DNA from 3 places in the Streptomyces sp. NPDC007872 genome. Region 1 is predicted to be linked to each of the others. Evidence: riboswitches for the same ligand, from Rfam matches in the RefSeq annotation. Region 1 holds a riboswitch; each other region holds the start of a gene.
The links. A riboswitch is a leader RNA that binds a small molecule or an ion and turns the genes downstream of it on or off. The one in region 1 is predicted to bind cyclic di-AMP.

Region 1 (7,829 bases):
GGAGCTGGACCCCCTCTTCCCGTACAGCCGGCATCCGCACCGCTCGGCGGGGCTGCCCTGCCGGACCGGGGAGTCGGTGGTGTCGGTGGACGGCGGGGGGACGGTGCGGCGCTGCCACTTCGTCAAGGCCGAACTGGGGAACCTGTACGACGGTTCGTACCGTTCCGCCCTGCGCCCCCGCGCCTGCCCCCTCGCCGTCTGCGACTGCCACATCGGCTACGTCCACCTGGAGACGCTGCCGCTGTACGACGTGTTCGCGGGCGGGGTCCTGGAGCGGATCCCCGCCGCCGTACCGCCCGCTAGGCCCGCTGGAGGGGCATGAGGTCGGGGCGCTTGGCCTCGACGTGGTCCCCGGAGCTCTCGCCGCGCAGCCGGCGCCCGATCCAGGGCACGAGGTACTCCCGCGCCCACTGGATGTTGTCGCGGCGCACCTCGAGCGAGCCGCGCGGCGGGACCGGCGGCCACGCCTGGTCGGGATCGGCGGGCACCGGCAGGCCGAGGACCTGGGCGGCGCGCAGGGCGACCCGGGTGTGTCCCTCGGGCGAGAGGTGCAGCCGGTCGCCGTCCCAGGCCCGCCGGTCCTGGACGGACCTGAGCGACCACAGGTCGAGGACCGGGCAGTCGTAGCGGTCCGCGATGGCGCGGACGTGCGCGGTGTAGGTGGCGATCTTGCCGCGCAGGTGCCGGAGCACGGGCACGTCACGGGTGTCGAAGCCGGTGGTCACCATGACGGTCCCGACGGCGGAGGTCAGGTCGGCGACGGCGCGCTCGAAGCGCTCGGCCACGTCGTCCGGGTCGGTGCCGGGGCGGATGATGTCGTTGCCGCCCGCGCAGAAGGTCACCAGGTCGGGGGCGAGTTCCCTCGCCCGGGGGACCTGTTCCGCCACGATCTGGTCGAGGAGGCGCCCGCGTACGGCCAGGTTGGCGTAGCGGAAGGCCTCGTGCTCCGGCAGTTGGTCGGCGAGCAGGACCGCGAAGCGGTCCGCCCAGCCGACGTACGTCCCGTCGGGGCCGGGGTCTCCGACGCCCTCGGTGAAGCTGTCACCGATCGCCGCGTACGACCCGAATGCGTTCTTGTCTCTTGATCTCGAATCGTCTGCCACGGGGGCACATCCTTCCCTTTCGCGTGTGACCTACGCGACCGTAAGGAGGGGTTGACGGTGGGTGATATATGCCACCGATAAAGATTCGCCCAAGTCGGAATAGGCCGAAGGCCCGGAGCGCATGCGCCGGGCCTTCGGAAAAGGGTGTGTCCTTCGGGGCGTCAGAGGGAGACGCCGTGCTGGCGCAGGTAGGCCAGCGGGTCGATGTCCGAGCCGTAGCTCGGGGTGGTGCGGATCTCGAAGTGCAGGTGCGGGCCGGTGGAGTTGCCGGTGGAACCGGAGAGGCCGATCTGCTGCCCGCCGCTGACGCTCTGCCCGGCCGAGACCGAGAGGGAGGAGAGGTGGGCGTACTGCGAGTAGTTGCCGTCCTCGTGCTTGATGACGACCTCGTTGCCGTACGAGCCGCTCCAGCCGGCGGAGACGACCGTGCCGGCACCGACGGCGCGGACGGTGGTGCCGGAGGAGGCGATGAAGTCGACGCCGGTGTGGTAGCCGGAGGACCACATGGAGCCGGAGGCGTGGTACGGGGTGGAGAAGCCGGCGAGGGCGACCGGGGAGACCCAGCCGGTGGAGGAGGCGGTGGAGGCCGAGGAGCCGGTGGAGCTCTCCTCGGCCTCCGGGGCGGCGGGGCGGCCGCTGTCGCGGGAGGCGCGCGGGGCCTCGTCGCCGTTCTTGCCGGAGGCCTGGGCGCCGGTGGTGCTCTGGGGACCGGTGGGGGCGGAGCCCTTGGCGCCGATGGTGAGCTTCATGCCGGGCAGGATGAGGGAGGGGTCGGCGCCGATGGTCCGGCGGTTGTCCTCGTAGACCTTCTGCCAGCCGCCCTGGAGGTGGTGGTCGGCGGCGATCTTCGACAGGTAGTCGCCGGCGACGACGGAGTACGTCCGGGGGCCGGTCTCCGCGGCGGCCTTCGCGGGGGCGGCCTTCGCCGCGACGGCGTGCGCGGTGACGACGGACTGGACGGAGGCGGCGGCCGGGGCGGCCTGCTCGGCGGCGTGGGCCCCCGTGGCGCCGAGGAGCGGGAGGGCGACGACGGCGCCTCCCGTACCGGCGGCGGCGAATCCGCGGGTGAGGGGGTTGCTCTTGGGACGGCGGTGCTTACCCTTCGCGGGCATGGCGAATCCTCTCCGGCGCCTGCGAGGTGAGCTGTCGGGTTCGGACTGGAGATGTCCGGCCGCGCTCTCGCGCGGCTTCACCCCGAGCCGTCCTGCGTCGCGGGACCGGCGTACTTCCTGGGTCCCCCGCTCCTGCCACGCATGGGATGGGTGGAATTCCGGGCGGTGGCAGGATTCGGCGGTCCGTCCGGATTGAGCGTGACGCTAGACGAGCGGGGTCGGCGCGAACAAGCCGCTGTTTTGTCCCGGGATTCCGCCCTAGATCGTTCCCCCGGAATTCCGGTCACCCTCCGTGGAGGACGTTCCTCCGACTCCCTTTTCCCGCACGGAAATCGCGCCGGACCCCCGGCCACGATCCGTCACTTCTATGACGCTGCTCACGCGCCGAATCCCATCTCGCCTGTAAACAGGGCGCGTTATACCCAATAGGCCAATTCGGACAGATCACCCATTCCCGTCCGAGGGGGTGCGCCGCACCGCTCCCGTCTGGATGATTGCCCCAGGAACCGATCAGGAACCGACGTCGCGTCGGACATCCGCGCGCCAACCTTCCAGGAGCATCCGTGACGCAGCAGTTGCCGCAGGTCCCGCCCGTCGAAGCCGACGAGCCCGAGCTGACGGAGGTCCGCAACTTCCGGGACGTGGGCGGTCTGCCGACGACGGACGGGCGGGCGGTCCGTCCCGGCCGCCTCTTCCGCAGCGGCCACCTCGCCCACGCGACCGAGAGCGACGCCGCCTTCCTCGCCGGTCTCGGGCTGCACACGGTCTTCGACTTCCGCAACGAGGCCGACCGGCGGATCGAGGGCCCGGACGTCGAGCTGCCCGGGGTGCGGAACGTGAACATACCCCTCAACGACCCGGCCGACGGCAAGGAGTTCTGGCGGCTGGTGCGGGACGGCGAGACCGCGCAGTTGCGGGAGGTCCTCGGCGACGGGCAGGCCGCGGCCCGGATGTCCGATTCGTACTGCCGGATGGTGGTCGAGCGCACCGCCGAGCACAGCCGGATCCTGCACTCCATGGCCGAGGAGAGCGTCCCGGCCCTGATGCACTGCGCGGCGGGCAAGGACCGCGCCGGGCTCGCCGTCGCGATCACCCTGCTCGCCGTCGGGGTCGAGCGGGCGGCGATCGAGGCCGACTACGTGAAGTCGAACGAGCCGCACCGCCGCTACAAGGTGCGCCGCAGCTCCACCGCCCCGGACGCCATGGGGCCCGAGGTGATGGAGCTGCTGAGCCCGCTCTTCGACGCGCGGGCGGAGTACCTGCGGGCGGCCTTCGGGACGATCGAGACGACCTGGGGCTCGGTGGACGCCTACTTCTCCGAGGGCCTGGGGCTGTCCCCGGAGACCCGCGAGCGGCTGCGGGAGCGCCTGCTCACCGAGGCGTAGGGCCTGCCGGCCGGGGTCCTACTTCGCGCCCATCGCGAAGAGCAGGTAGAGGAAGCCGGCGAAGAGGTGACCGGCGATCAGGTAGGCGAAGAGGCGGAGCACCAGGCCCTTGGGGAACTTGCCTTCCCCGCGCTCCTCGCCGGTGACGGCCGCAGGCTTCTCGGACATGTCGGTCCTTTCCTGAAAAATGGTTACAGCGGCTTTGTGGCGGTCAGCGCCGGTGCGGGGTCCCGTCGCCGAAGCACAACTCGGCGGCGGGGCTCTGGAGCAGGGTGTGGACGAAGAGCAGCTCGGCCCCGCCGGGGGTGGCGGCGCCGATCCGGTGCGGGGTGAGCGAGTCGAAGTGCGCGCCGTCCCCGGGGTCGAGGACGTGGACCGTCTCCCCGAGCGCGAGCCGCACCCGCCCCTCCAGGACGTGGATCCACTCCTCGCCGGGGTGGACGCGCACGATGTCGGCCCGGGTGGCGTGCGGCACGTGGACCCGCAGGCACTGGAGGGCGCGTCCGGCGCCGCCCGCCTGGCGGTAGATCCAGCCGTCGGCCTCGACGGGCTCGGAGCGGTCGCCCCGGACGACGGGGTCGTGTTCGGGCGGGGTCTCCCCCAGGAGCTCGGAGACCGTCGTACCGTAGATGCGGGACAGGGCGAGCAGCATCGGCAGCGAGGGCTGCCGGTTCCCCGTCTCCAGACGCGAGAGGTGGGCCGGCGAGAGGCCGGCCCGCCGGGCGGCGGCCTCCAGGGTGAGTCCCCGGCGGCGGCGCAGGGCCCGCAGTTGCGGGGCGACGTCCGGCAGGACGTCGGTGGCGGAGGCCGGGGAGGTGTCCCCGGGGACGTGGTCCATGACTCCATTCCGCCAGGATCGTGCCTCTGAGGCAAGTTTCTTGCCCCAGAGGCAAAACCCGGAGGGCCTCGCGGAGACCCGGACGGACCGTGTGAGAACCCGGAAGGACCGTACGGGGACCCGGAAGGATCCGGTTCGGGTCAGCGCTGGGCGACCGCCTGCCTGACCAGCGTCTTCCCGAAGTCCCACATCAGCCCGCTCCCGCCGTGGGCCTCGTCCATGACCGTCGTGAAGGCGGTGACGAACCGGTCCACGTCCGCCTCGTCGACGACGAGCGGCGGGATCAGCTTGATCACCTCCAGGTGGTCCCCGGAGACCTGGGTGAGGATCCTGTGCCGCTGGAGCAGCGGGACGACGACCATCTGGGCGAAGAGGCCCTTGCGGGCCGCCTGGAGCATCGTCCAGCGGCCGCGCAGTCCGAGCGAGGACGGCCGGCCGAACTCGATGCCGATCATCAGACCGCGCCCGCGGATCTCGTGGAGCAGTTCGTAGCGGGGCACCAGCTCCTTCAGGCGGCCGGAGAGCAGGTCGCCGATCCGGCGCGCGCGGGCGACCGTGCCCTCCTCCTCCATCACCGAGAGGACGGCGAGCCCGGCGGCCATGGCCTGCGCGTTCGACCCGAAGCTCGCCGAGTGGACCAGGACCCGGTCCATGGACGAGTAGACCTTCTTGAAGATCCAGTCCTTGCCGAGGGTGGCGCCGACCGGCACGTAGCCGCCGGAGAGCGCCTTGGCGACGCAGACCAGGTCCGGCTCGACGCCCTCCTCGTGCTGGTACGCGTAGAAGTCGCCGGTCCTGCCCAGACCGGTCTGCACCTCGTCCGCGATCAGCAGGGCGCCGTGCCGGTGCAGCAGCTCCTGGGCCCCGCGCAGAAAGCCGGGCGGCGCCTCGTGGACGCCCTTGCCCTGGATCGGCTCCACGACGAAGCCGGCCACGTCTCCCTTGCGCAGCTCCCGTTCCAGGGCGTCGAGGTCGCCGAGGGCGATCGCGGTGTCCGGCAGGAGCGGGGCGAAGCCGTCCCGGAAGCCCCGCTCCCCGTTGACGGAGAGGGAGCCGGTGGTGAGCCCGTGGAAGGCGTGGTCGCAGTAGACGATCCTGGGCCGCCCGGTGGCGTACCGGGCGAACTTGAGGGCGGTCTCCACGGCCTCGGTGCCGCTGTTGCCGAAGAAGACCCGGTCGAGGTGGGGGCTGTGGGCGAGCAGCCGCTCGGCGAGGAGGCCGGGCAGCGGCGGGCAGTCGAAGCGGGTGAGGTCGGCGAGCCCGGCGTCCAGGACGTCGTGGAGGGCCTTGCGGACGACGGGGTGGTGCCGTCCGAGGCCCATCACGCCGAACCCGGCGAGCATGTCCAGGTGGTCGTTCCCGTCGGCGTCCCAGAAGTGGGCGCCCTCGGCCCGCTCGTACACCTTGTCGAAGCCGATGGTGCGGAGCATGCGCGGGAGCTGGGGGTTGAGGTACCGGGAGTGCAGCTCGTACCGCTCGCCGCCGCGCTCGGCGAGCAGGGCCCGCAGGTCGAACCCGCCGCCGGTCACGCGCCGCTCACCTGCTGTTCCCGGAGGCGGTCTCCCGGACCGCGCGCAGGGACTCCTTGAGGGAGCCCATGGTGGCGAGGACGGCGGTGGGCTCGTAGCCGCAGTGCGCCATGCAGTTGGCGCAGCGCGGGTCCTTGCCCCGGCCGTACTTCTCCCAGTCGGTCTCCTCCACGAGCTCGCGGTACGTGGGGACGTAGCCGTCGCTCATCAGGTAGCAGGGGCGCTGCCAGCCGAAGAGGGAGTAGTTGGGGATCGCCCAGGCGGTGCAGGGGAAGTCCGCCTTGCCCTCCAGGAAGTCCAGGAAGAGCGGCGAGTGGTTCAGGCGCCAGCGGCGCCGGTTCCCCCCGGCGAACGCCTTCCTGAAGAGCTCCCGGGTCTGCTCGACGCCCAGGAAGTGCTCCTGGTCGGGGGCCTTCTCGTAGGCGTAGGCGGGCGAGATCATCATCTCGTCGACCTGGAGGTCGTCGTTGAGGAAGTTGAGCACCTCGATGATCGTCTGCGGGGTGTCGGTGTTGAAGAAGGTCGAGTTGGTGGTGACCCGGAAGCCGCGCCGCTTGGCCTCCTTGATCGCCGCCACCGCCTCGTCGAACACGCCCTCCTTGGCCACGGACTCGTCGTGCCGCTCGCGCAGCCCGTCGATGTGCACGGCGAAGGCGAAGTACGGCGAGGGGGTGAAGTTCTCCAGCTTCTTGCGGAGCAGCATCGCGTTGGTGCAGAGGAAGACGTACTTCCGCTTCGCCACCAACTGGCGGACGATCTCGTGGATCTGAGGGTGCATCAGGGGCTCGCCGCCCGCGATGGACACCATGGGGGCGCCGGACTCCAGGACCGCGCCGACCGCCTGGGCGACCGGCATGCGCTGCTTGAGGACACCCGCCGGGTGCTGGATCTTCCCGCAGCCCTCGCACTTGAGGTTGCAGGCGAAGAGCGGTTCGAGCTCGACGATCAGCGGGAACTTGTCGCGCTTGCGGAGCTTCTGTTCGAAGAGGTAGGTCCCGACCCGGATGGACTGACGGAGCGGCATGGCCATAACTCGCTCACCTCCTGGGGAGCAGCAAAGAACGGTGCCATTCGAAGAAAGCGGGAAGGACGGCACGAAGGACGCGAAAGGCTGATATTCCCCCGCGTACCGTGCCAATACGGACCAGCTCATGTTCTGGAGCGTCCACGACCACCCGGACGGCCGCAACCGGACGCGCGCCCGGCCCCTCCCCGAAGGCTCCGGCGGCCCGTGCGGTACGCAGGGTCGCGGCGGACTCCATGTCGACGGCGATCGCGCCGGTGCCCCGCAGCGCGGCCCGCTCGGGTCCCCGCACCACGTGGTCGGAGCCGCTCAGCGGACCGAGGTGCACGGCCCGGCCCGGCACCGCCCTGACCAGGGCCTTCACCAGGAGGTCCGTACCGGTGCACGCGGTCGTGCCGTCGGGTCCGCGGGTCTCGTCGGCGACGATCAGGTCGCCGGGGTGCATGCCCGGGGCGAGCCCCGCGCAGAATCCGGAGGCGATCACGGCCGCGTCCCAGCGGCGCCGCTCCCCCAGCGCCCGGGAGACCGCCTCCCGGGCCCGTTCGGGCCCCATGCCCGTCCGCAGCACGGTGACCGGGCCGGGGGCGCCGCCCCGGTCGCCGCTGCGCAGGGCGAGCTGCTCGATGCCGAGCGCGCAGGCGATCAGGAGCGGCGGGGCGGCGGCGCCGGGGGCCGGCGCGCGGCCCATCAGCCCTCCTTGCGGGGCGACGGCTCCCCGTACACGTACCGGCCGAGCGCCGTGAGCGGGAAGACGAGCCGGTAGAGGTGGTAGTTGATCGAGAAGTCCCAGGGGAAGCCGGTGCCGGTGAAGTACGGCTCGTCCCACGAACCGTCCGGG
Region 2 (7,829 bases), on a different contig from region 1:
CGGCGCCGACCAAGGAGTACGTGATCGGTCTCGGCCGGATGTACGTCGACGACCCCCGCTTCACCAAGAACTACGACCGGTACGGCGAGGGGACCGCGGTCCTCGTCCGGGACGCGCTGGCGGTCTACGCCGAGCGGAACATGTAGGTGCCGTTCCCCGGGCCCCCGGCCCCACCCCTCTACGCCGGCCCCCCGTACACCGGTCGGCCGTGCGGAGTCGCCGTCCGCCGGGGTGGCGGCCACTCTGGAAGGGCGCGGTACGGGCCGCGGGCGGGCGGACCGGCGGGAGAGAACAGGTGGGGCACCCCCTAGGAGCGGTGGGTCGCGGGAGGCGGGGCGGTGAGGGCCGTCCCGGGTACCGGGGCGCCCGGCGGTTCATCCGCGCGCTGCCGCCGCTGATCATCGTGGGCGGCGTCCTCTTCGACGTGACGACCCCCGCCCCGTACACCGCCTCCCCGATGCTCGCCGCCGCCCCGCTGGTCGCCGCGCCCTTCTTCTCCCTGCTCACGACCCTCCTCACCGGGATCGCCGCCGTCCTCGCCTCGGTCGGCCTCTACCTCTTCAGCGACGACGTCACCCGCGCCCCGGCGGTCGCCGAGACCCTGACCGTGTTCACCGTCTCCGGGCTCGCCCTCCTCATCAACCGGGTGGTGCGCCGCAGCGGCGAGCGGCTCGCCTCGGCGCGGGTCATCGCGGAGACCGCGCAGAAGGCGGTGCTGCCGACGCCCGCCGAGCGGATCGGCGGGCTGCGGTGCGCGGCCCGTTACGAGGCGGCGCAGGCGGACGCGTTCATCGGCGGCGACCTCTTCGCCGTGCAGGACACCCCGCACGGGGTGCGGCTCGTGGTCGGGGACGTACGGGGCAAGGGCCTCGAAGCGGTCGAGGCGGTCGCCGTCGTCATCGGGGCCTTCCGGGAGGCGGCCGAGCAGGAGCGGACCCTGGAGGGCGTGGCGGAGCGGCTCGAACGGGCGCTGGACCGGGAGGGCACCCGCCGGGACAGCCTCGACGCCGTCGAGGGGTTCACCACCGCCGTCCTGGCCGAGATCCCGCGCTCCGACGGCAGCGGCACCTTCGACGGCTTCGTACGGGTCGTCAACCGGGGGCACCCGCCCCCGCTGGTGCTGCACGGGGACGGCCGGGTCGAGCCGGTCGATCCGAGCCGGCCGGCGCTGCCCCTGGGCATGGGGGACCTCGCGTCGTGGCCGGACCGCGCCGAGGCCCGGCCGTACCCGCCGGGCACGACGCTGCTCTTCTACACCGACGGCCTCTCGGAGGCGCGGAACGCGCAGGGCGTCTTCTACGACCCGGCGGAGCGGCTGGCCGGGCGGATCTTCCCCGGACCCGAGGAGGTGCTCGACGCGCTCGTGGACGACGTACGGCTCCACACGGGCGGCGGGGCGACGGACGACATGGCGCTGCTCGCGCTGAGCCGCCCGGCGGCGGGGCAGCCGGAGCGGCGCCGGACGATGCCGGTGGTCCCGCCCGGGAGGCCCCACCACTGACCGCCCCGCACCCCCGCCACGACCGCCCGCGGGCCCCGCCACTGACCGCACGCGGGCCCCGTCACGACCGCCCCGTACCCCCCGTCACCACGGGTAGTCGGAAGGTCTCCCTGCGATAACAATTGACGTACCGTCAGGTTGCGGGGGTTTTGCCATCCTCGGAGCCCGTCCCGCTGAAGGGGGGTCAAGTCGGACCATTCCCTGTCAATTCACTGAATGATCAAGGGGAACGGCTTGGAAACGGGACCCCCTGTCTATTAACGTTCGATAACGCAGCGCGGTCGTCCCAGCCGTCGCAAGAGACGGCACCGTGCGCATGCGCCGAATCCCGAAAGGGAACCGGGGAACCACCATTTGGGGTGAATCGAGCCCTTCGCACCCACCCGTGCGACCGGGCCCGTAGGAGACCTTCCTGCTCCGAACCCGTCAGCTAACCCGGTAGGCGAGAAGGAAGGAAAGGAGCGCGCCTCCGTGGCGTCCAACACCCCTGCCCCCGAAGCCCCCTTCGATGCCTTCGGCGGCGGTGCGGCTCCCTCCGTCCCGGACACCGAGTGGAACCCCACCGAGGACTCCCTCCGCTCCCAGAACCGCTCCGGCGGCCGGCACCGGGTCGTCAAGCAGCGCTCCAACTTCGCCCGTTCCTCCACCGTCCTCGGCGTCGGCGTCATCGCGGCCGTCGGTGCGGGCGGCCTCGCCACCGCGCAGGACAAGCCGCCGGTGGCCATATCGCTCCCGGACCTTCCGGACCTGAACCTGCCCGACGCCCACGACCTCCCCGGCGTCGGCGCGCTCCTGCCCGACCGGGAGGAGCGGGAGACGGTCCCCGCGGACCGCGCCAACCCGAACCCGCTGACCTCCGCCACGTACACCACCGAGACCGACGACCGGGCCGCGCGGACCGGGCAGGTCACGCGGGCGAGCCTGACGACCGCGGACGCCCCGGGCACCGCCGACGCCGGCGAGGCCCTGCGCGCCCGCATCCTCCAGCAGGCCGAGCAGCAGCAGGCCTCCGCCGACGCCGCCGAGAAGGCCGCGGCGGAGAAGGCGGCCGCCGAGAAGGCCGCCGCCGAGGCGAAGGCCAAGGCCGACGCCGCGGAGAAGGCCGCTGCCGAGGCCAAGGCACAGGCCAAGGCGAAGGCCGAGGCGGAGGCCAAGGCCAAGGCGGAGGCGGAAGCCCGCGCGAAGGCCGAGGCCGAGCGCCTCGCCGCGCTCGCGGCCAGCTACTCGATGCCCCTCTCCTCGTACACGCTCACCGCCACCTACATGCAGTCCGGCTCGATGTGGTCCTCCGGCTACCACACCGGCCTCGACTTCGCGGCCCCCACCGGCACCCCGCTCAAGGCGGTCCACGGCGCCACGGTGAAGTCGGCGGGCTGGTCCGGCTCCTACGGCTACCGGATCGTCCTGGAGCTGGAGGACGGCACCGAGGTCTGGTACTGCCACCTCTCCTCCATGACGGTCTCCGCGGGCCAGACCGTGGGCACCGGCGAGACGATCGGCCGCGTCGGCGCCACCGGGAACGTCTCCGGCGCCCACCTCCACCTGGAGGTCCACCCCGGCGGCGGCGACGGCGTCGACCCGGCGGCCTGGCTGCGCTCCAAGGGCCTGACGGTCTGACCCTCCCGGGAGCCGCCCGGGAACCGCACGAGAACCGCCCGGGAGTCGTGCGGAATAGGCCCGGCGGCGGAGACCGTTGATCACCCCATGACCTCTCTCCGTACGCTGGGCACGTCCGACCTCCACGTCTTCCCGCTCGCCCTCGGCGGCAACGTCTTCGGCTGGACCGCCGACGAGGCGCAGTCCTTCGCCGTCCTCGACGCCTACGCCGCCGCGGGCGGCAACTTCGTCGACTCCGCCGACGTCTACTCGGCCTGGGCCGAGGGCAACGAGGGCGGCGAGTCCGAGACCGTCATCGGCCGCTGGCTCGCCTCCCGCGGCAACCGCGACGACGTCGTCGTCGCCACCAAGGCCGGCGCCCACCCCCGGTTCAAGGGGCTCTCCGCCCCCACGATCAAGGCCGCCGCCGAGGAGTCCCTGCGCCGCCTCGGCACCGACCGCATCGACCTGTACTACACGCACTTCGACGACGAGTCCGTCCCCGTCGAGGAGATCGTCACCGCCCTCGACCAGTTGGTGAGGGACGGCAAGGTCCGGGCCGTCGCCGCCTCCAACATCTCCCCCGAGCGGCTCCGCGCCTCCCTGGACTTCGCCGAGGCCGAGGGCCTCGCCCGCTACGTGGCCCTCCAGCCGCACTACAACCTGGTCTCCCGCGAGACCTACGAGGGCCCGCTCCTGGAGACCGCCGAGCAGGCGGGGCTCGCCGCCGTCCCGTACTACGGCCTCGCCTCCGGCTTCCTCACCGGCAAGTACCGCCCCGGCACCAGCGTCGACAGCGCCCGCGCCGCCGGGGCCGGCAAGCACCTGGACACCGGGCGGGGCCGGGCCGTGCTCTCCGCGCTCGACGCGGTCGCCGGGGCGCACGGCGCCGAGCCCGCCACCGTCGCCCTCGCCTGGCTCGCCTCCCGGCCCACCGTCGTCGCGCCGATCGCCTCGGCCCGTACGGTCGAACAGCTCCCGGCCCTGGTCGCCTCCGCCGACCTGGAACTCACGGAGGAGGAGCTGACCCTCCTGACCGAGGCGTCGGCGATCCGGGACTGACGCCGGACGGGCCCTAGGGCCCGTCCGGCGGATCATGGCCGGGGCCGCGACGCCTGGCACGGCACCTCGCCGCGTTGCCGAAACGTCCCGATAGCTCCGCTATCGAGCCGCTCCGGCGCCTTGTGAGGCACCGCACCAGACGCCGCGGCCTACCCGACCCTGATCCGCCGGACAGGCCCTAACCGCGGTAGGGGTTGTAGCCGCCGTAGTCCAGGTACTGCGGCGGCGTCCACGCCCGGCCCGTCGCCCGGGCCGCGTACGTCAGCGCGGGCGAGGCGACCGCCCGGCGCTGCCACAGGTGGTGGAGCAGCTCCTGCTCGCGGGCCGTGAAGTCGGGCCCGGCGGTGCCGCGCCGGGCCCGGTCCCGCAGGAACGCGAGGGTCGTCGCGAAGGACTCGTACTCGCCGACGGCCCGCGCGCCCCGCTTGCCGTACGTCCGGGCGGCGTAGGAGCGGGCGAGCTGCCGGGCCCGCATCGAGGAGAGCGCGAGCGGCTCGTCGGGGGAGAGCCAGCCGGCCGCCGCGTACGCCGGGAGCTCCCCGGAGAGCGTGCGCAGCTCCCGCTGCCGGCTCCACACCGCCAGCCAGGTCAGCAGGCCGAAGGCCGGCATCATGAGCGCCCCGTACACCGCGTAGAAGGCCCAGGGGCCGCCGAAGGTGGCCGAGCCGTTCCAGGCGGCGTGCATGCCCATGGCGAGCAGCAGCCCGGCGAGCGGAAGCAGCACCTTCCGCAGTCGCTTCCCGCGCGGGGCCAGTGCGGCGAGGCCGAAGCCGATGCCGGTGAGCACGGTGAACAGCGGGTGCGCGAAGGGCGACATCACGACCCGGACGAAGAAGGTCCCGGCGGTCATCATGCCGATGCCGGTGGCGCCGACCTCCTGGTCCTCGCCGAAGGCGTTGCCGAGGTAGAGGATGTTCTCGGTGAAGGCGAAGCCGGTCGCGGTGAAACCGGCGATCACCACCCCGTCGACGAGACCGCCGAAGTTCCGGCGGCGGAAGAGGAAGAGCAGCAGGATCGCGGCGGCCTTGGCGCTCTCCTCCACCACCGGCGCGATGACGGTGGCGCCGAGGTGGTCGGCGGAGTCCGGGTCGGCGGTGGCCGTGGCGATCCAGCGGACCGCGAAGGAGTTCGCCAGGATCGCGACGAGCGCGGCGGCGAAGGCGCCCCACGCGAAGGCGAAGAGGAGGTTCTTCCACGGTCCGGGTTCGACCCGGTCGAGCCAGCGGAAGGCCGCCATCAGCAGCGGTACGGGGAGCACGGCGAGGGCCAGGCCGACGAGGAAGCCCTGCGTGCCCGTCTGCTCGCGGACCATCGCCAGGATGACCAGGGCGCAGATCGCGAGCACGGTGACCAGGCATATCGCCCGGACCAGCCGGCTGCGCCAGAAGGCCCGGCGCGGCCGGTAGCGCCACTGGGAGCGGTCGGCGGCGGCGGGGAAGGCCGGCTCCTCCGTGTCCCGGTGGGGGACGGGAGCGGCTTCGGCCCCGGGGCCGTGATCGGGTACGGGACCGGGGCCGTGATCGGGCGCGGGGCCGCGTCCGTGATCGGGTACGGGTCCGTGATCGGGACCGCGTCCGTGATCGGGACCGGCTTCGGCGGGGGCGGGGTTCGACACGTGAGCGACCCTAACGACCGGCACGGACGGAGGGCGACGCACTTACGGGCCGACCTGCCCCGCGGTGCTACTTCCTCCGGAAGAGGAGGTCGTGGACGACGTGCCCCTTGTCGAGCCCCTGGCCCTCGAAGCGGGTGAGGGGACGGAAGCCGGGACGGGGCGCGTAACCGCCGTCGGCCTGCGTGTTCTCGAAGTCCGGGTGCGCGGTGAGCACCTCCAGCATCTGCTCGGCGTACTCCTCCCAGTCGGTGGCGCAGTGCAGGACGGCACCGGGCCTGAGCCGGGTCGCGAGGAGGCCGAGGAACTCGGGCTGGATCAGCCGCCGCTTGTGGTGGCGGGCCTTGGGCCACGGGTCCGGGAAGTACACCCGACAGCCGTCGAGGGAGTCGCCGGCGAGCATCTCGCGGAGCAGGATGATCGCGTCGCCGTTGGCCACCCGGACGTTGGTGAGGCCGTTGCGGTCGGCGAGGCCGAGCAGATTGCCCTGGCCGGGGGTGTGCACGTCCACGGCGAGGATCCCGGTGCCGGGGTCGGCGGCCGCCATCTGCGCCGTCGCCTCGCCCATCCCGAAGCCGATCTCCAGGACGACCGGGAGCCCGCCGAACATCTCGTCCAGGTCCAGGACCCGCTTGCCGTCGATGTCGAGGCCCCAATCGGGCCACCGCTTCAGCATCGCCTCGGCCTGCCCGGCGGTCACCCGGCTGCGCCGCGGCTGGAAGCTCCGGATCCGCCGCTCGTGGTGCGAACCGGCGGGATCGGGCAGGGGTCCCTCTCCGGGGGCGAACCTTTGACTGCCCCGCCGCGCGACGGGCTGGGAGGCGGGGTCGGCGACGGGACGCGGGCTGTTCTCAGGCTGCTCAGACACAATGCGGCCGATTCTACGGGTGGGGGCGGACGGGCGCGGGCGGGCACGACGACGGCCCGCCGGGCCCCGGCCCCCGGAGGAGCGCGCGACCGGTGGCCAGGCCCTGTGCGGTGGCCAGGCCCTGTGCGGTGGCCAGGCCCTGTCCGGTGGCCAGGCCCCGTCCGATGGCCAGGCCGCGTCCGGTGGCCAGGCCCCGTCCGGTGGCTACAGGAACGCCAGCGCCCGCCCCGCCACCTCCCGCCCGATCGGCAGCGAGGCCGTCGCCGCCGGCGAGGGCGCGTTCAGGACGTGGACCGTGCGCGCCGCCTCCCGGATCAGGAAGTCGTCGACGAGCGTCCCGTCCCGCAACACCGCCTGCGCCCGCACGCCCGGCGCGGCCCGGCGCAGGTCGGACTCCTCCACCACCGGCAGGAGCCGCCGCACCGCCTCCGTGAAGGCCCGCTTCGAGAGCGAGCGGTGCAGTTCGCCCGCCCCGTACCGCCAGTGCTCCCGGGCGATGGCCCACGCGCCGGGCCAGGCCAGGGTGGCGCCCAGCTCGCGCGGGCGGACGACGGACCAGCCGTACCCCTCGCGGGCGAGCGCCGGGACCGCGTTCGGCCCGATGTGGACCCTGCCGTCGATGCCCCGCGTCAGGTGCACCCCGAGGAACGGGAACGCCGGGTCCGGCACCGGATAGACCAGGCCCCGCACCAGCGACGGATCCGCCAGCTCGTAGTACTCCCCCCGGAAGGGGACGATCCGCATCCCCGGGTCGTCGCCCGCGAGCCGCGCGACCCGGTCGCAGTACAGCCCCGCGCAGTTCACCAGGACCCGCGCCCGGACCACCCGCCCGTCCGCCGTCCGCACGGCGACCCCCCAGGGCCGCCGGTCGATCACGGCGGCCTCCGCGCCGTACAGGATCCGCGCCCCGGAGGCCTCGGCGAGCCGCTCCGCCACCGCCCCGTAGTCGCAGATCCCGGTCGTGCCGACGTGGATCGCGGCGAGCCCCCGCACCCGTGGCTCGTACTCGCTGATCTGCGCCGGACCCAGTTCCCGCACCGGGATGCCGTTCTCCCGGCCGCGCTGCACGAGCGCGTGCAGCCGGGGCAGCTCCTCGCGCGCGGTGGCGACGACGAGCTTCCCCGTCACCTCGTACGGAATGCCCCATTCCGCGCAGAACTTGACCATCTCGGCCGCGCCCTCGACCGCGA
Region 3 (7,829 bases), on a different contig from region 1:
GATAGTGCGTGAAGTTCAGCCCGTTCCCGGCCCCGACCTCCACGACCCGGCCGGCGAGCCCGGCGAGCAGCTCGGCCCGGAGCGCCCCGATCCCGCCCCGGGTCTCGGCGGAGACGCTGAACCGGGCGTAGAAGCCGGCGAAGAGGGGGTGGCGCACCCGGGGCGGGCCCCCGGGTGCCGGCCGCGAAGACGTCATCGGATGCTCCTCGTGCCTGGGCGCGCGTACCTCCAGCCTACGGAGCCGCGCGCCCCGGGGCCGCACGACGGGCCGGGGCCCGGCCCGTACGAGGGGCCCGCACCCCGGGAGCACGGCCGGGACCGCGACCCGGGCGCGCGGGGCGCCGGAGTCCCCGGGCGCCCCGGCCGGTGTCAGCCCCCGTACGGCTCCGCGTGCGTTTCCGTGAACGCGTCCGCGTCCCACGTCCCGCCCAGGGCCGGGGCCAGCCAGTTCCCCGCCGTCGCGCGGAAGTCCGCCGGGGACAGGGAGCCCGAGCCCTCCGGTACGGCTCCGAGCAGGGGCGCGCCCGCCGCCTCCGGCAGGTCGGCCAGGTTGCAGCGGGCCGCCAGGTCCGGCGCGGCCGGCCAACTGCCGACCACCACGCCCAGGTGGCCGATGCCGCGCGCCCGCAGCGCCTCGCCGGTCAGGGCCGCCGAGTTGAGCGTCCCGAGCCCGGCCGGGGCCACCACCAGGACCGGCGCGCCGAGCAGCGCCGCCGCGTCCGCGAGCGTGCCGCCCTCCTCGTCGAAGCGGACGAGCAGCCCGCCCGCCCCCTCCACGAGGACCAGGTCGTGCTCGGCGGCCAGCTTCCGGGCGGCCTCGGCGACCTCCCGGGGCCCGACCGGTGCGAGCCCGGCCCGCCGGGCGGCCGTACCGGGGGCCAGCGGCTCCGGGAAGCGGCCCAGTTCGGCCGAGGCGGCGGCGCCCGAGAGCCGTACGACCTCGTCCGCGTCACCCCGCTCGTCCGGCCCGACGCCCGTCTGCGCCGGCTTCAGTACGGCGACCGACCGCCCGGCGGCGGTCGCGACGGCGGCGACGGCCGCGGTCACGACCGTCTTGCCGATCTCGGTCCCGGTGCCGCTGACGACGACGATTCCCACAGTCCGCTCCATCCTTCGGTCAGCCCGCCGCCGCGGCGGCCCGTACCGCCGCGCAGATCCGGGCCACGTCCTCGTCGCCGGTCACGTACGGCGGCATCGTGTAGATCAGGTCCCGGAACGGGCGCAGCCACACGCCCTCCCGGACCGCCGCGCGCGTCGCCGCCGCCATGTCGACCCCGTGGTCGAGCTGGACGACCCCGATCGCGCCGAGCACCCGCACGTCCCGCACGCCCGGCAGGGCGGCCGCCGGGGCGAGCCCCTCGCGCAGCCCGGCCTCGATCCGCTTGACCTCGACCTGCCAGTCCCGCGAGAGCAGCAGGTCGATCGAGGCCAGGGCCACCGCCGAGGCCAGCGGGTTCCCCATGAACGTCGGTCCGTGCGCCAGGACCGGCACCTCGCCCCGCGAGATCCCGTCGGCCACCCGGCCCGTGCAGAGCGTCGCGGCCATCGACAGGTAACCGCCCGTCAGCGCCTTGCCCACGCACATCACGTCGGGGGAGACTCCGGCCGCGTCGGCCGCGAACAGCGTGCCCGTGCGCCCGAACCCGGTCGCGATCTCGTCGAACACCAGCAGCACGCCGTGCTCGTCGCAGGCCTCCCGCAGCACCCGCAGATAGCCCGGGTCGTGGAAGCGCATCCCGCCCGCGCCCTGCACCACCGGCTCCACGACCACCGCGGCCAGCTCGTGCGCGTGCCGCCCGATCGCGGTCCGCAGCAGCTCCGCGTACGACTCCTCGTACGCGGCCGGCGGGGCGTCCGTGAAGACCTGCGGCTGGAGGACCCCGGTCCACAGCTCGTGCATCCCGCCCTCGGGGTCGCACACCGACATCGGCTGCCAGGTGTCCCCGTGGTAGCCGCCGCGCCAGGTGAGGAGCCGCCGCTTCTCGGGACGCCCGAGCGAACGCCAGTACTGCAGGCACATCTTGACCGCCACCTCGACGGAGACCGAGCCCGAGTCGCTGAGGAAGACGTGCCGCAGCGGCTCGGGGGTGATCTCCACGAGCCGGCTCGCGAGGCGGACGGCCGGCTCGTGGGTGAGCCCGCCGAACATGACGTGGCTCATCCGGTCGAGCTGGCCGCGCACCGCCTCGTTGAGGACGGGGTGGTTGTAGCCGTGGACCGCCGACCACCACGAGGACATGCCGTCGATCAACTCGGCCCGCCCCTCGGCGGGTTCGGCGAGCCGGAGGCGCACCCCGGACGCGGACGCGACGACCAGCGGCTCCGCGCGGCCCGGCATGGGGCCGTACGGGTGCCAGACGTGCGCCCGGTCCAGGGCGAGGAGCTCGTCGTTACGCATTCGGCGCGAGGTCCGTCCCGGCTCCCCGGCGGCGCACCGCCACCAGATCGGTCCGGGCGCCGCCCGGCGCGGCCTCGGCGGCCGGGGCCGCGCCGGGCTCCCGGTCCGGGACGTGACCGCCGCAGGGACCGCAGCCGCCACCGGAGTGCGAGCCGCAGCCCGTACCGGCCTCGGCCGACGCGTGCGAACCGCAGCCCGCGCCACCCTCCGCCGCGCCGCTCTCCGCCGGGGCGTGCGAGCCGCAACCGCCCCCGGCCTCCGCGCCCGCGCCCGAACCGCAGCCGCCGCCGGCCGCCGCGAGCGCGTCCGCGCGGTGCGCGGGCAGCGTGGGCGTGCCCATGCCCTCCACCTCGAAGCCCGCGTCCGCGATCATGTCCAGGTCGGCCTGGCCGGCCTGGCCCTCACTGGTGAGGTAGTCGCCCAGGAAGATCGAGTTCGCGATGTGCAGCGCGAGCGGCTGCATCGAGCGCAGGTGCACCTCGCGGCCGCCGGCGATCCGCACCTCGACGTCGGGGCAGACGAAGCGGACCATCGCCAGGATCCGCAGACAGCGCTGCGGGGTCAGGTTCCACTCCTTGGCGAGCGGGGTGCCCTCGAACGGGATGAGGAAGTTGACCGGCACCGAGTCCGAGCCCAGCTCCCGCAGCGCGTACACGACGTCGACCAGGTCCCCGTCGGCCTCGCCCATGCCCGCGATCAGGCCCGAACAGGCCGACAGGCCCGCCGCGTGCGCCTTCTGCACGGTGTCCACCCGGTCGGCGTACGTGTGGGTCTTGGTGATCCCCCCGTACGTCGCCTCGGAGGTGTTCAGGTTGTGGTTGTACGCGTCGGCGCCGGCCTCCCGCAGCCGCTCCGCCTGGCCGTCCGAGAGCAGGCCGAGGCAGGCGCACACCTCGACGCCCTCGTTCTGCTCCTTGATGGCCTCGATGGTCCTGCCGACCCGCTCCACGTCCCGGTCCGTCGGACCGCGCCCGCTCGCCACCAGGCACACCCGCTTGGCGCCGCCCGCGACGCCCGCCGCGGCGGCCTGCGACGCCTCGTCCGGCTTCAGCCAGGTGTACTTGAGGATCTCCGCCTTGGAGCCGAGCCGCTGCGAGCAGTACGAGCAGTCCTCGGGGCACAGGCCGGACTTGAGGTTGACCAGGTAGTTGAGCTTCACCCGCCGCCCGAACCACCGACGGCGCACCTTGCCGGCCGCGGCCACCACATCGAGCAGTTCGTCGTCGGAGGTCGCCAGGACGGCGAGCGCTTCTTCACGGGTCGGCGGCTCGCGCCGCAGCCCCTTCTCCACCAGCGTGTTCAGCAGGTCCATAACCGCTGATCCTTGCCTACCGCCCGCCCCCGGGCCAAGGAGGATCCGAACAAACGGCGCCGTTCGGGGTGTGTGGATGACCACACCACGATCCCGTTCTCCTGCGGTTAGGGTCTGTGCGCTGCCTACAAAAGCCGCCGACGGCCGACCGGCCGGCGAGGGCGCCGACGGAGGATCCCGCATGCCACAGGCCGACGACGCACAGGCCGCCGACGGACGGGCGGACGGGCGGGCGGACGACACACAGGCCGCCGACGCACGGGCCGACGACGCGCGGGCGGCCGCGGCTCCGCGCCGCACCGCCTTCGACTGGACCGACGCCGAGGCGCGCCGCCGGGCCGACGCCGGCCTCGTCCGCACGCTGCGGCCCCGGGCGGCCGAGTCGGACCTCCTCGACCTGGCGGGCAACGACTACCTGGGCCTCACCCGCAGGCCCGAGGTCACCGGGGCGGCGGCCGGGGCGGCCCGGCGCTGGGGCGCCGGCGCCACCGGCTCCCGGCTCGTCACCGGCACCACCCTGCTCCACACCGACCTGGAGCGCGAACTCGCCGCCTTCTGCGGCTTCGAGGCGGCCCTCGTCTTCTCCTCCGGCTACGCCGCCAACCTCGCCGTGCTCACCGCGCTCGGCGGCCGGGACTCCCTGATCGTCTCGGACGCCGCCAACCACGCCTCCCTGGTGGACGGCTGCCGCCTGGCGCGCGCCGAGACCGCCGTCGTCCCGCACGCCGACCCCGAGGCCGTACGCAAGACGCTGGAGGCCCACCCCGGGCGCCGGGCCCTCGTCGTCAGCGACTCCGTCTTCTCCGTCGACGGCGACCGGGCCCCGCTCGCGGAACTCGCCGCCGCCTGCCGCGCGCACGGCGCCGGGCTCGTCGTGGACGACGCCCACGGCTTCGGCGTCCTCGGCGACGGCGGCCGGGGCGCGTCGCACGGCGCCGGGCTAGCGGGCGACGAGGACGTGGTCGCCACCCTGACCCTCTCCAAGTCCCTGGGCAGCCAGGGCGGCGCGGTCCTCGGCCCGGCCCGGGTCATCGAGCACCTGGTGAACGCCGCCCGCACCTTCATCTTCGACACCGGCCTCGCCCCGGCCGCCGTCGGCGGCGCCCTCGCGAGCCTGCGCCTGATCGCGGCCGAACCGGGGCTCGCCGGGCGGGTCCGCGCCGTCGCCACCGGCCTGTACGAGCGGCTGACCGCGGCCGGCCTGACGGCGGCCCGGCCCGACGCGGCCGTGGTCTCGGTCCGCGCCCCCTCCCCGGAGGCGGCGCTGCGCTGGGCGGCGGACTGCCGGGAACAGGGCCTGGCGGTCGGCTGCTTCCGGCCCCCGTCCGTCCCCGACGGCGTCTCGCGCCTGCGCCTCACGGCACGCGCCGACCTGACAGATGCGCAGATCGACCGCGCCGTGGAGACGGTCCTGCGGACCGCGCCCGCCGTCTGACGTACGGGCCGGGGGCGTTCACACGTCGTACGGTTCACCGCTTCGGGCGACAGACGGGCCCTTTCCCGGTGGAACCCGGTACGGCGCGGCAGCATCGGTGGGACTCTGACGCGCAGTGCGAGATCCGGGGCAGCGGCCCCGGCGGGAAAGGGACAGAGTTCGCCATGGCAGACCATCAGGAAGCATCCGTCACCCTGCCGAGCGAGCCCGCCTCGGTCCCCACCGCCCGGCGGTTCGTCGCGGAGGTCCTCACCGACTGGGGGCTCGACGAGTTCTCCGACCAGGCGGACGCGGTCCGTCTGGTCGTCTCGGAACTGGCCACCAACGCCGTCCTGCACACCTTCGGTCAGTCGCCCACCTTCACGGTGGACGTCCGCCTGGACCGCGGCGAGCAGCTCCACGTCGGCGTCACGGACAGCCATCCGCGCCGCCCCCGCCGCCTTCCGGCGGCGGTCCAGCAGGACAACGGGCGCGGCATGGTGATCATCCGCTCCCTGGCGGCGGAGTCCGGCGGTCGCCTCTCGGTGACCCCGACCGCGGACGGCGGCAAGACGGTCGGCATCGTCCTGCCGTGGAAGGCGGCCGCACCGGTGGGCTGTTAGGGCCCGTCCGGCGACCGGGACCCCCCGGGACGGCGGTTCGGGTGCGGCGGCGCCACCGCACCCCCCGGCGTCCTCCACGGCGCCCGGTCAGCGCCCGGGCGGGGTCACCGGACGCGTCCGTAGTAGACCTTCGAGGACCAGATCTTGTCGAGCTTCACCCAGGAGCCCGTCTTGGGCGAGTGCCAGATCTTGCCGCTCCCGGCGTAGATGCCCACGTGGTAGACCTTCCCGCCGGAGTGGAAGAAGACCAGGTCCCCCTTCTGCCTGCTGCCGGCCGTGATGTGCCGGGTCTTGTTGTACTGCTGCTGCGCGGTGCGGGGCAGCGACTTGCCCGCCTTCTTGTACGCGTAGAGCGTCAGGCCCGAGCAGTCGAACCGGGAGGGCCCCGCGGCCCCGTAGCGGTACGGCGCCCCCTTCTTGGAGGCGGCGATGCTCAGCGCCTTGTTCGCGTGTGAGGTCACCGCCTGGGCCTCCGGTGCCGTGCCCGGCGCGAGCAGCGTGCCGCCGACGGCGGCGAGGGTGAGAGCCGAGACGGCTCCGGCCCGGGACAGCAGGGACGGGACGTGCATCTGCGCAGTCATGCGCAACCCTTCGTCAGCCGCCTGTGAAGGATGACCTGTCGGGTTCGGGCAGGCGAAGATGCCCGGCCGCGGCTGCGGCTTCACCCCAAGGGCCGGCCCCGCTGCGGAAACAGCGCGTACGGCCCGTACTGCTCGGGTCCTCCACTCCTGCCGATCCAATCCTGTCGACCAGGCGTCCGGGACGGCGGCAGGACTCGGCGTCCGCCCGGACCGCCCCGCCTCGGATGGCGGGGGCTTGTCGTCGGCAGGGATCTTGCCCCACAGCTTGGTCGAAATCCGAGTGGAAACAGCGATATGTGAGAGTCCTCACGACTGATCCATTCGGGTGGACAGGATGCTTTCGTGATCGTCGGAGGTTTGGCCCACGGGCCCCGCACCAGCAAGGGAGCGCCCGATTCGGCCGGATGTGTACCCCCGGTGCGCAACTCGCCGGAGCCATATGTCGACTCGTCGACTCCATCGAACGGACGAGTGCTTCCGGTGCGGCTGTCGGCCGTCCGGCCCTCGACACGACATGCCGGAATGTCAACTCCGTCAGGCCCGGGGGAGCGTGACCCGGCCGGCCCGCCGCTCCCCGTCCAACACCCGCAGGGCGCGCGCCAGGGTGTCCGCGTGGACCTCGCTCTCGCCCCGCGCGTGCATGAGCGCCAGGGCCTCGCGCAGCTCCTCCGCACGCCCCACCAGGGCCTGAGCCGCCCTCAGGGCCCCATAGGTATGCGTACTTCTGGATGGGTTGATCCTCCCCAGGAGGTCGACGACCGCGAGGTACGCGTCGACCAGCTCGCCCTCGGCCCGCGTCAGGGCCGGCAGCGGCGGCAGCTCGGGAACCACGGCCCGCTCACCGTGCCGCGCCGCCGGCCGCGGCGCGCCGGCTCGTGATCACGTGGTCCACGAGCCCGTACTCGACGGCGGCCGGGGCGTCCAGGACCGTGAGGCGGTCGAGGTCGGCGTCGACCCGCTCGCTGCTCCGTCCGGTGTGCTCGGCGAGCAGTCCGGCCATCAGGGCGCGCCGGCGGAGCAGTTCGCGGGCCTGGATGGCCATGTCGCCCGGCCGGCCCCGCAAGGGCTCCTCCACGGCGGGCTGCCGGAGCGTGACCCGGGCGCCGGGGAGCATCGTGCGCTTGCCCGGCGTCCCGGCGGCGAGCAGGACGGCGGCGGTGGAGGCGGCCTGGCCCAGGCAGGTGGTGGCCACGTCGCAGGCGAGCGTCCGGATCGTGTCGTGGATCGCGGTCATGGAGGTGACGGAGCCGCCGGGGGAGTTGATGTAGAGCGCGACGTCCCGGTCGGGCGCCGCGTACTCCAGGTACAGGAGCTGGCTGATCACGTCGTTGGACGAGGTCTCGTCGATCCGGGTGCCGAGGAAGACGATCCGGGACTCCATCAGCTTCGCGTACAGATCGAGGGTCCGGGCCCCGAAGGCGGTCCGCTCCGTGAACTCGGGCAGGACGTGTCGAGCATCCATGGCGGTCGCCTCCATCTGTAAAAAATGTACAGGACGTAC

Region 2: it holds a riboswitch for cyclic di-AMP, as region 1 does, so the genes downstream of both, ACFYNX_RS18655 (M23 family metallopeptidase) here and ACFYNX_RS24780 (peptidoglycan DD-metalloendopeptidase family protein) in region 1, are expected to answer to the same signal.
Region 3: it holds a riboswitch for cyclic di-AMP, as region 1 does, so the genes downstream of both, ACFYNX_RS28170 (C40 family peptidase) here and ACFYNX_RS24780 (peptidoglycan DD-metalloendopeptidase family protein) in region 1, are expected to answer to the same signal.

The regions. Positions count from the first base shown of each region.
Region 1 covers NZ_JBIAEA010000007.1:197,363-205,191, forward strand. The annotation lists gene ACFYNX_RS24770 (STM4011 family radical SAM protein) at 1-322, shown strand, start outside; gene ACFYNX_RS24775 (SGNH/GDSL hydrolase family protein) at 300-1,103, opposite strand; gene ACFYNX_RS24780 (peptidoglycan DD-metalloendopeptidase family protein) at 1,265-2,215, opposite strand; cyclic di-AMP (ydaO/yuaA leader) riboswitch at 2,219-2,378, opposite strand; gene ACFYNX_RS24785 (tyrosine-protein phosphatase) at 2,779-3,600, shown strand; gene ACFYNX_RS24790 (DUF6126 family protein) at 3,619-3,768, opposite strand; gene ACFYNX_RS24795 (helix-turn-helix domain-containing protein) at 3,812-4,438, opposite strand; gene ACFYNX_RS24800 (aspartate aminotransferase family protein) at 4,579-5,967, opposite strand; gene hpnH (adenosyl-hopene transferase HpnH) at 5,975-6,997, opposite strand; gene ACFYNX_RS24810 (1-hydroxy-2-methyl-2-butenyl 4-diphosphate reductase) at 7,005-7,679, opposite strand; gene shc (squalene--hopene cyclase) at 7,679-7,829, opposite strand, start outside.
Region 2 covers NZ_JBIAEA010000005.1:17,237-25,065, reverse strand. The annotation lists gene ACFYNX_RS18665 (MerR family transcriptional regulator) at 1-146, shown strand, start outside; gene ACFYNX_RS18660 (PP2C family protein-serine/threonine phosphatase) at 317-1,501, shown strand; cyclic di-AMP (ydaO/yuaA leader) riboswitch at 1,811-1,961, shown strand; gene ACFYNX_RS18655 (M23 family metallopeptidase) at 1,973-3,118, shown strand; gene ACFYNX_RS18650 (aldo/keto reductase) at 3,206-4,159, shown strand; gene ACFYNX_RS18645 (PrsW family glutamic-type intramembrane protease) at 4,338-5,774, opposite strand; gene trmB (tRNA (guanosine(46)-N7)-methyltransferase TrmB) at 5,842-6,639, opposite strand; gene lhgO (L-2-hydroxyglutarate oxidase) at 6,844-7,829, opposite strand, start outside.
Region 3 covers NZ_JBIAEA010000009.1:167,554-175,382, reverse strand. The annotation lists gene ACFYNX_RS28200 (class I SAM-dependent methyltransferase) at 1-196, opposite strand, end outside; gene bioD (dethiobiotin synthase) at 370-1,098, opposite strand; gene ACFYNX_RS28190 (adenosylmethionine--8-amino-7-oxononanoate transaminase) at 1,118-2,398, opposite strand; gene bioB (biotin synthase BioB) at 2,391-3,710, opposite strand; gene ACFYNX_RS28180 (8-amino-7-oxononanoate synthase) at 3,892-5,145, shown strand; gene ACFYNX_RS28175 (ATP-binding protein) at 5,310-5,747, shown strand; gene ACFYNX_RS28170 (C40 family peptidase) at 5,852-6,328, opposite strand; cyclic di-AMP (ydaO/yuaA leader) riboswitch at 6,332-6,462, opposite strand; gene ACFYNX_RS28165 (hypothetical protein) at 6,863-7,159, opposite strand; gene ACFYNX_RS28160 (ATP-dependent Clp protease proteolytic subunit) at 7,167-7,790, opposite strand.